2 linked regions of the Rhodobium gokarnense genome follow. The protein of the gene in region 2 interacts with the protein of the main gene of each other region in a pairwise test. Links are inferred from orthologs where the notes say so. Each region holds a gene or a part of one and is shown on either strand. Other genes may lie near its edges.

The links. The genes of interacting proteins can lie anywhere in the genome.
Region 1: the proteins of leuS (region 2) and ligA interact in binary tests that used the Escherichia coli proteins (3 or more experiments, as listed by UniProt). The link is inferred for Rhodobium gokarnense from one-to-one orthologs.

Annotation. Positions count from the first base shown.
Region 1 is NZ_JAOQNS010000003.1:320,012-322,983, reverse strand. It holds ligA (NAD-dependent DNA ligase LigA), read left to right. Parts: upstream 1-398; coding sequence 399-2,546; downstream 2,547-2,972. Other genes in the region: M2319_RS06730 (GNAT family N-acetyltransferase), read right to left, coding at 2,710-2,972; recN (DNA repair protein RecN), read left to right, coding at 1-5. UniProt on the Escherichia coli protein: DNA ligase that catalyzes the formation of phosphodiester linkages between 5'-phosphoryl and 3'-hydroxyl groups in double-stranded DNA using NAD as a coenzyme and as the energy source for the reaction.
Region 2 is NZ_JAOQNS010000008.1:143,120-148,362, reverse strand. Bases 938-4,071 are described here. They hold leuS (leucine--tRNA ligase), read right to left. Parts: upstream 3,754-4,071; coding sequence 1,138-3,753; downstream 938-1,137. Other genes in these bases: lptE (LPS assembly lipoprotein LptE), read right to left, coding at 938-1,091. Also shown: holA (DNA polymerase III subunit delta), read right to left, coding at 1-575; more of lptE, read right to left, coding at 603-937; M2319_RS14930 (L,D-transpeptidase), read left to right, coding at 4,075-4,707; M2319_RS14925 (OmpA family protein), read left to right, coding at 4,728-5,243.

The DNA.
Region 1 (2,972 bases), on a different replicon or contig from region 2:
CGTGAGGGGGTGGGTGGCCCCCAAACGATAAGCACTAGCATCAAGGTCAGCGCATGCGGTTCTGACTGGCGCCCGCACCCCACTCCGCGTCATTGCCGGGCTTGACCCGGCAATCCATGAGGCCTTTCAAAACAATCAGTTGGCAGCTTTTTCGCTCGGCTGACAACACGGTCCGGCCCAGCAGACCGGGAACGCCTGCTGGCCTATTGAAGCGACAATACCTATAGGATAGGCAACATGGATCACCGGGTCTGGGCCCGGTGATGATGCCGAGTGTGTGGGTGTCGGATGCGGTTGGTCGCGGGCGCTTGCCTTGGTCGACCTCCGCGTCATGAAGACGGACGGACGGAACGCCGGGAAACGGTCGCGGGGCGCCGGGCCAACGAGGAGAGAATCGCGTGGCGGACGGGTCGCAAAAGAAGCCGGTTGAAGAGCTCACCGAAGAAGAGGCCGCCGCGGAGCTCGCCCGGCTTGCCGAGGAGATCGCCGGCCACGACCGCCGCTACTATCTGGACGACCAGCCCTCGGTCAGCGATGCGGACTACGACGCGCTGCGCCGCCGCAACCAGGCGATCGAGGAAGCCTTTCCGGAACTGAAGCGCGAGGATTCGCCGACCGAGCGGGTCGGCGCGGCGCCGACGGGGGCGTTTTCCAAGGTCCGGCACGCGGTGCCGATGCTCTCCCTCGACAATGCCTTTTACGACGAGGACGTCGCCGATTTCGCCGCCCGCGTGCGCCGGTTCCTGGGGCTTTCCGCCGACGAGGAGCTTGCCTTCACCGCCGAGCCGAAGATCGACGGCCTGTCGCTGACGCTACGCTACGAGAACCGCAAGCTGGTGGTGGCCGCGACCCGCGGCGACGGCACGGAGGGCGAGAACGTCACCGCCAACGCGCGGACCATCGACGACATCCCGGTGACGCTGCCTGAACGCGCGCCTGAACTCGTGGAGGTGCGCGGCGAGGTCTATATGACCCACCAGGCGTTCGAGGAGCTCAATGCGCGCCAGGAGGCGGCCGGCAAGCAGACCTACGTCAATCCGCGCAACACGGCGGCCGGGTCCCTGCGCCAGCTCGATGCGTCTGTCACCGCCGAACGGCCCTTGAAATTCTTCGCCTATGCCTGGGGCGAGATGAGCGAATTGCCGGCCGACACGCAGTATGAGGTGGTCTCCGCCTTTGGCGATTGGGGTTTTTCGGTCAATCCGGCGATGCGGCTCTGCCGGACCATCGAGGAGATGCTCCAGACCTATCGCGAGATCGAGGAGGGCCGGGCGAGGCTCGACTACGACATCGACGGCGTCGTCTACAAGGTCGACCGGCTCGACCTGCAGCGCCGGCTCGGCTTCGTCTCGCGCTCGCCGCGCTGGGCCATCGCCCATAAGTTTCCGGCGGAGCGGGCGACGACCGTCGTCAACGCCATCGAGATCAATGTGGGGCGCACCGGCACGCTGACGCCGGTGGCGAAACTGCAGCCGGTGACGGTCGGCGGCGTCGTCGTTGCCAACGCGACGCTGCACAACGAGGACTATATCGCCGGCATCGGCGGCAAGGGTGAGGTGATCCGCGACGGCAAGGACATCCGCGTCGGCGACACCGTCACCGTGCAGCGGGCCGGCGACGTCATCCCGCAGATCGTCGATGTCGACCTCGACAAGCGGCCGGAGGACTCGGCTCCTTACGAGTTCCCGACGACCTGTCCGGTCTGCGGCTCCCATGCCGTGCGCGAGGTGGCGGAAAAGACCGGTCGGATCGATGCGCGGCGGCGCTGCACCGGCGCGTTAATCTGCCCGGCCCAGGCGATGGAGCGGCTGAAGCATTTCGTCGCCCGCGATGCCTTCGACATTGAGGGGCTCGGCGCCAAGCAGGTGGAGACTTTTTATCAGGACGGGCTGATCAAGCAGCCGGCCGACATCTTCCGGCTTCGGGACGAGGACGCCAAATCCCTCAAGAAGCTGAAGGACCGCGAGGGCTGGGGGCCGAAGTCGGTGGACAATCTCTTTGCCGCCATCGACGAGCGGCGCTCCATCGACCTCTACCGCTTCATCTATGGCCTCGGCATCCGCCATGTGGGCGAGACGACGGCAAAACTGCTCGCGCGCTCCTATGGGAGCTTTGCCGCCTTCCGCGAGGCGATGGAAGCGGCGACGGACCGGGAAAACGAGGCCTGGGCCGACCTCAACAACATCGACGGCATCGGCGAGGTGGTGGCCGACGCCATCGTCGAGTTCTTCGCCGAGGAGCACAATCGCGAGGCGATCGACGCGCTGCTTGCCGAGGTGACGCCCCAGGAGGCCGAGACGATCGCGGCGGACGGCTCGCCCGTTGCCGGCAAGACGGTGGTCTTTACCGGTTCCCTGGAGCGCATGACCCGCGACGAGGCCAAGGCCATGGCCGAGCGCTTCGGCGCCAAGGTCTCCGGCTCGGTGTCGAAGAAGACCGATCTCCTCGTTGCCGGTCCGGGCGCGGGCTCGAAGCTGACCAAGGCCAAGGACCTCGGCGTGGAGGTCATCGACGAGGACGGCTGGTTCGATCTGGTGGGGGCTTAAGAGGTGCTTTCGTGGGATTGAGTATCCGTCATCGCGAGGAGCCGTAGGCGACGCGGCGATCCAATGCCGCTTGCTCGGAGTGCGCGGCTTTCTGGATTGCCGCGTTCGCTTCGCTCACTCGCAATGACGTATTTCGGATAATATTGCTTGTGCGTTTGGCGCCCTAAAGCCGCCTGACAAGATAGCGCACGGTCTTGCCGCGGTTGGAGAGATGTGCCTGCCCCGCCTCCTCGAAGCCCAGTTTCGCGTGGAAGGCGGCGGAGCCGGGATTCGGCGGTTCGAGATTGACCTCACAGCCGATCACGGTGCGATCTGCGGTGCGCGCTCTTCGAAAGAGTTCCTCATACATCTGGCGGCCGAGGGCCCGGCCCTTCTGCCCGGCGGAAACGACGATCCGGTCGACATAGACGAAGCGCGGAAACCGGT
Region 2 (5,243 bases):
TAGAGGCAGAGTTTTGCCAGTTCACCGCGCGAGGCGAGGCGGTCGGCGCCGATCAGCGCATGGAGGGCCTGCCGGGCGTCGCGGTCGATCTCAAGGCCGGCCGCATTCGCCTCCTCGTCCATCAGGCGGTCGAGGTCGGCGGCGGCATCGGCGTAGCAGGCGATCGCCACGGCTTTCGAATCGGCTTCGAAACGACGCCGTAACCCCGTGCCTTTTTTAAGGTCTCCAGCCTCGATGACGACGAGGGAATCGGTCGGCGGTTCGGCGATGAGCGGCTCGACGGCGGGGACGATGTTCTGGGTGCCGGCGTTGCGCACCCAGACCGTGCGGCGATCGCCGAACATGGCGATCTGCAGCGCCTCGTCGGCAAGCCGGCTCGGATCGGAGGCGATTTCCGAGGCATCGAGGGTGACGAGGGCGAAGGGGTCTTCGGAGCCGGCGGTCGCCGTCTTCACCAGGGCCTTGCAGCGCTCGTTGACGAGGCCGGTGTCGGGCCCGAAGACGAGGACGAGCGCAAGGTCGGCGGGCGGGGACTTCAGGAACCGGTCGATGTCGCGGCCCTTGATCAAGGCCATGGCGGGCTCCCGGGGTCGGGCATCGGGTCAGCCGGCGGTGGCGAAATGGGCGGCGATGCGGGTGCGGATGTCGTCGGAAATCACCTTGACCGCCCGGTCTTCCGCGTCGCGCTTGGCGCGCAGATTGGCAAAGCGCTGGGTGGAGAAGTCGTAGGACGCGCTGGCAAAGCTCGATCCGGACAGCACCGTGGTTCCGGTGGCGATCTCGGTGAGAACGAAGGACGCGCGCACGAGAATGAAATAGGCGGCCGGAACGTCGGCGAGCTTTTCAACGCCGACGGCCGATTCATGTTCGGACAGCACGATCCTGAGGCTGTAGCGGTCCTCCGCCGCGGCGCTGCCGCCGCCGGTAAAGGCGAAAATCAGCTCGTTGCGCAGTTCCTGGCCGACGCGGGTGGTCGCCGGCTCGATGCGGATCGCCCGGGTGTCGTCGCGGACCGTGCCGCCGGACGGCAGCGTGCCGTAGAGCGGGGTGACCTGGCAGCCGGCAAGGCCGAAGCCTGCCGCAGCAAGCATGCCGAGAACCAGGGTCCGGCGTGTCGGCTCCCGTCGATGAGACATATCAGGCGACCACGTTCACGATGCGTTGCGGGACGACAATGATGCGGCGCGGCGGCTTGCCCTGCAAGGCCTTCTGCACGGCGTCGATCTCAAGGGCGGCGGATTCGATCTCGGCGTTGGCCGCATCCCGGGCGACGGTGACCTCGCCGCGCCGCTTGCCGTTGACCTGGACCGGCAGGACGATGGTATCCTCGGCGAGAAGGTCCTTCTCGACCGCCGGCCACTCGGCCGAGGCGAGCAGCGTCTCCTGGCCGAGGGCCTTCCAGCATTCCTCGGCCAGATGCGGCGTCATCGGTGCCATCATCCGGATCATCATTTCCGCGGCCTCGCGGAGGGCGAAGGCGGTGTCGTGCGACGGGTCCCTGGCGGCCGCCAGGGCCTTGCCGAGGCCGTTGCCGAGCTCGTAGAGGCGGGCGACGGCGCGGTTGAAGGCGAGCTGCTCGATGTCGCTCTCAACGGCGGCAAGGGTCTTGTGGGCGAGCTTGCGGACCTCCAGCGCCGGGGCGGAGAACTCCGCCGGGCGTGTCGCCGGCACGTCCTTCAGCTCGGCGACTTCCGAGGCGATGCGCCAGACGCGCTGGACGAAGCGGTGAGCCCCTTCCGCGCCGGCATCGGTCCACTGGATGTCGCGGTCCGGCGGGGTGTCGGAGAGCATGAACCAGCGGGCGGTGTCGGCGCCGTAGGTCTGCAGGATGTCGGTGGGGTCGACGGTGTTCTTCTTCGACTTCGACATCTTCTCCACCGGGCCGATCTCGACCGGGGCGCCGCCCTCCAGCATTTCCGCGCGGCGCGTGCCGCCGTCCTCAAAGATACGGATATCGGCCGGGTTGACCCAGTCGCCGCCCTTTGAGCGGTAGGTCTCATGGGTGACCATGCCTTGGGTGAAGAGGCCGCCGAAGGGCTCCTTCAGGTCCAGATGGCCCGTCGCCTTCATGGCCCGGGTGAAGAAGCGCGAATAGAGCAGGTGCAGGATGGCGTGCTCGATGCCGCCGATATACTGGTCGACGGGCAGCCAGGCGTCGGCGACCTTCGGATCGGTCGGCGCGTCGTTCTTGGGGTCGGTGAAGCGGGCGAAATACCAGGACGAATCGACGAAGGTGTCCATGGTGTCCGTCTCGCGCCGGGCCGGCTTGCCGCATTGCGGGCACGGCACGTCCTTCCAGGTCGGATGGCGATCGAGCGGGTTGCCGGGGGTGTCGAAGGAAACGTCCTCGGGCAGCTTCACCGGCAGGTCGGCCTCGGGCACCGGCACGGTGCCGCAGGCCTCGCAATGGATCACCGGGATCGGGCAGCCCCAATAGCGCTGACGGGAAATGCCCCAGTCGCGCAGGCGGAAATTGACCTTGCGGGTCGCCTGCGGCGCGCCGTCGATGGTGACGGCTTCCAGGCGGCTTGCGACCTCCTCCTTGGCGTCCGGGATCGACAGGCCGTCGAGGAATTCGGAATTGATCAGCCGGCCGTCGTCGACGAAGGCCTCGTCGCCGACCTCAAAGCTTGCCGCATCGGCATCGGAAGGGGCGACGACGGGCGTCACCGGCAGGCCGTAGGCACGGGCGAAGTCGAGGTCGCGCTGGTCGTGGGCCGGACAGCCGAAGATGGCGCCGGTGCCGTAGTCCATGAGGATGAAGTTGGCGATATAGACCGGCAGGGTCTTTTCCGGATCGAACGGGTGCTTGACCCTGAGCCCGGTGTCGATGCCCTTCTTTTCCGCCGTTTCGATGGCGACGACGCTGGTGCCCATGCGCCGGCATTCCTCGGCAAACGCCGCAATTTCCGGGTTGGTCTCGGCGAGCGCCTTCGCCACCGGATGCTCCGACGACAGCGCCATGAAGCTCGCGCCGAACAGCGTGTCCGGCCGCGTGGTGAAGACTTCCAGCGTGGCATCGCCCGAGGGCGGCGTGTCGGTGAATTCGAAGCGGACGTGCAGCCCTTCCGAACGGCCGATCCAGTTCGCCTGCATCAGGCGCACCTTGTCCGGCCAGCGGTCGAGGGTGCCGAGCGCTTCCAGAAGGTCCTCGGAAAAGTCGGTGATCTTGAAGAACCACTGGGTCAGGTCGCGCTGTTCGACGAGGGCGCCGGAGCGCCAGCCGCGACCGTCGATGACCTGCTCGTTGGCGAGCACGGTGTGGTCGACCGGGTCCCAGTTGACCTTCGACTTGCGGCGGTAGGCAAGGCCGGCCTTCAAAAAGTCCAGGAACAGCTTCTGCTGGCGGTGGTAATAGTCGACGTCGCAGGTGGCGAATTCGCGGGCCCAGTCGAGCGACAGGCCCATCGACTTCAACTGCGCGCGCATCGCCGCGATGTTGGCGTAGGTCCACTCCTTGGGGTGGACCTTGTTCTGCATGGCCGCGTTTTCCGCCGGCATGCCGAAGGCGTCCCAGCCCATCGGATGCAGCACGTTGAAGCCCCTGGCGCGCTTGTAGCGGGCGACCACGTCGCCCATGGTGTAGTTGCGCACGTGGCCCATATGGATGCGCCCGGACGGATAGGGGAACATCTCCAGGACGTAGTATTTCGGGCGCGGGTCGTCATTGTCGGTGCGAAAGACGCCCGCCTCGTCCCAGATCTTCTGCCATTTCGGTTCCGCCTCGCGGGCGTTGTATCGCGCGCTCGCCATCGTGCTGTCTGTGTCTTTCGGAGTGTGAGGGACGTTCGGTGGCGCGACCTTCACCAGAAACCGGGTCACCGGTCAATGGCTTGGGCCGATCAACGCGCCCTTTTTGGCCATTTCCCCGAGGGCCTGTGGTGCAAGCGCGACGGTGCGGTCGAGCCGGGCGGAGGTCCGCCGCCACGATCGCAAGTCGGTTTACTGCGTTGTCTTCGGTCGCGGGCCGGTGCGCCGGACTGCGACGACTTGACCCTTTCGCGTTCTCTGCGCCTAATACCGCACGGGACGGGGCGTCGAGCGGGCATCAAGGCCGCCAGGGAGGAATTCATCGTGGAGCTTTCCCGACGGGACTTCATTGCCGGTGCGGCCGCGCTCGCTGCGGTCGGCACCAGTGGTACAGCTCATGCCTCTGCGGCCGCCTATTACGGCGCGCCGGTCACCGACAACGGCATCACCTTCCGCTCGACGAACTTCAAGAAGATCGACAAGCGCTGGCAGCGGCAGATGGTGAAATACCTCAGCTCGGAAAAGCCCGGCACCGTCGTCGTCGATACCAAGCACCATTTCCTCTACGTCATCTGGGAGAACCAGACGGCGCTGCGCTACGGCGTCGGCGTCGGCCGCGAGGGCTTCAAGTGGTACGGGCGGGCGCGCATCGATCGCAAGGCGATCTGGCCGCGCTGGGTGCCGCCGCCGGAAATGCGCAAGCGCCAGCCGAACCTGCCGACGGCCGTCGAAGGGGGCGCCCGCAATCCGCTCGGGCCGCGCGCGCTCTATCTCTATCGCAACGGCGGCGACCTCGGCTACCGGCTACACGGGACGACCGAGCCCTGGACGATCGGCGGCGACGTCTCGTCCGGCTGCATCCGCATGTTCAACGAGGACGTCATCGACCTCTACCAGCGCTGCCCGATCGGCACGGAGGTGCTGGTGCTGAAGCATATCGCCGAGCACAAGGGTTAAATCCCCGGGGGGAGTTCCAGATGAGCATGTTCACGGGGGCTGGCGGCCGGCGGATCGGCCTTTCGGTACTGGTGGTTGCCGCGGCATTGGCGCTCGGCGCCTGCGCAGGCGGTCTTTCGTCCGTCGCAACGCCCGACAAGACCAACGCGCCGGCGCCCGGCTTTGAAAACATGCGGACCGGCAGCGAAGAGGACTTCATGCTGAATGTCGGCCGGCGAACCTATTTCAAGGCCGGCTCGGCGGAGCTCGACGACACCGCGAAGGTGACCCTCGACAAGCAGGCGGTCTGGCTGAACGAGCACACCCACTGGAAGATCAAGGTGCAGGGCTTTGCCGACGACCCGGGCTCTGACGCGGCCAACAAGGCGCTGTCGGAAAAGCGGGCGGCGAACGTGCGCGACTACCTCGCGGCCAGGGGCGTCGACGCCAAGCGCATGTGGATCAAGGGCTACGGCAAGGAGCGCATCGTGCGCGACTGCGCCGACCTCGTCTGCAAATCCCAGAACCGGCGCGCGATCACCAATCTGCGTGAGGAT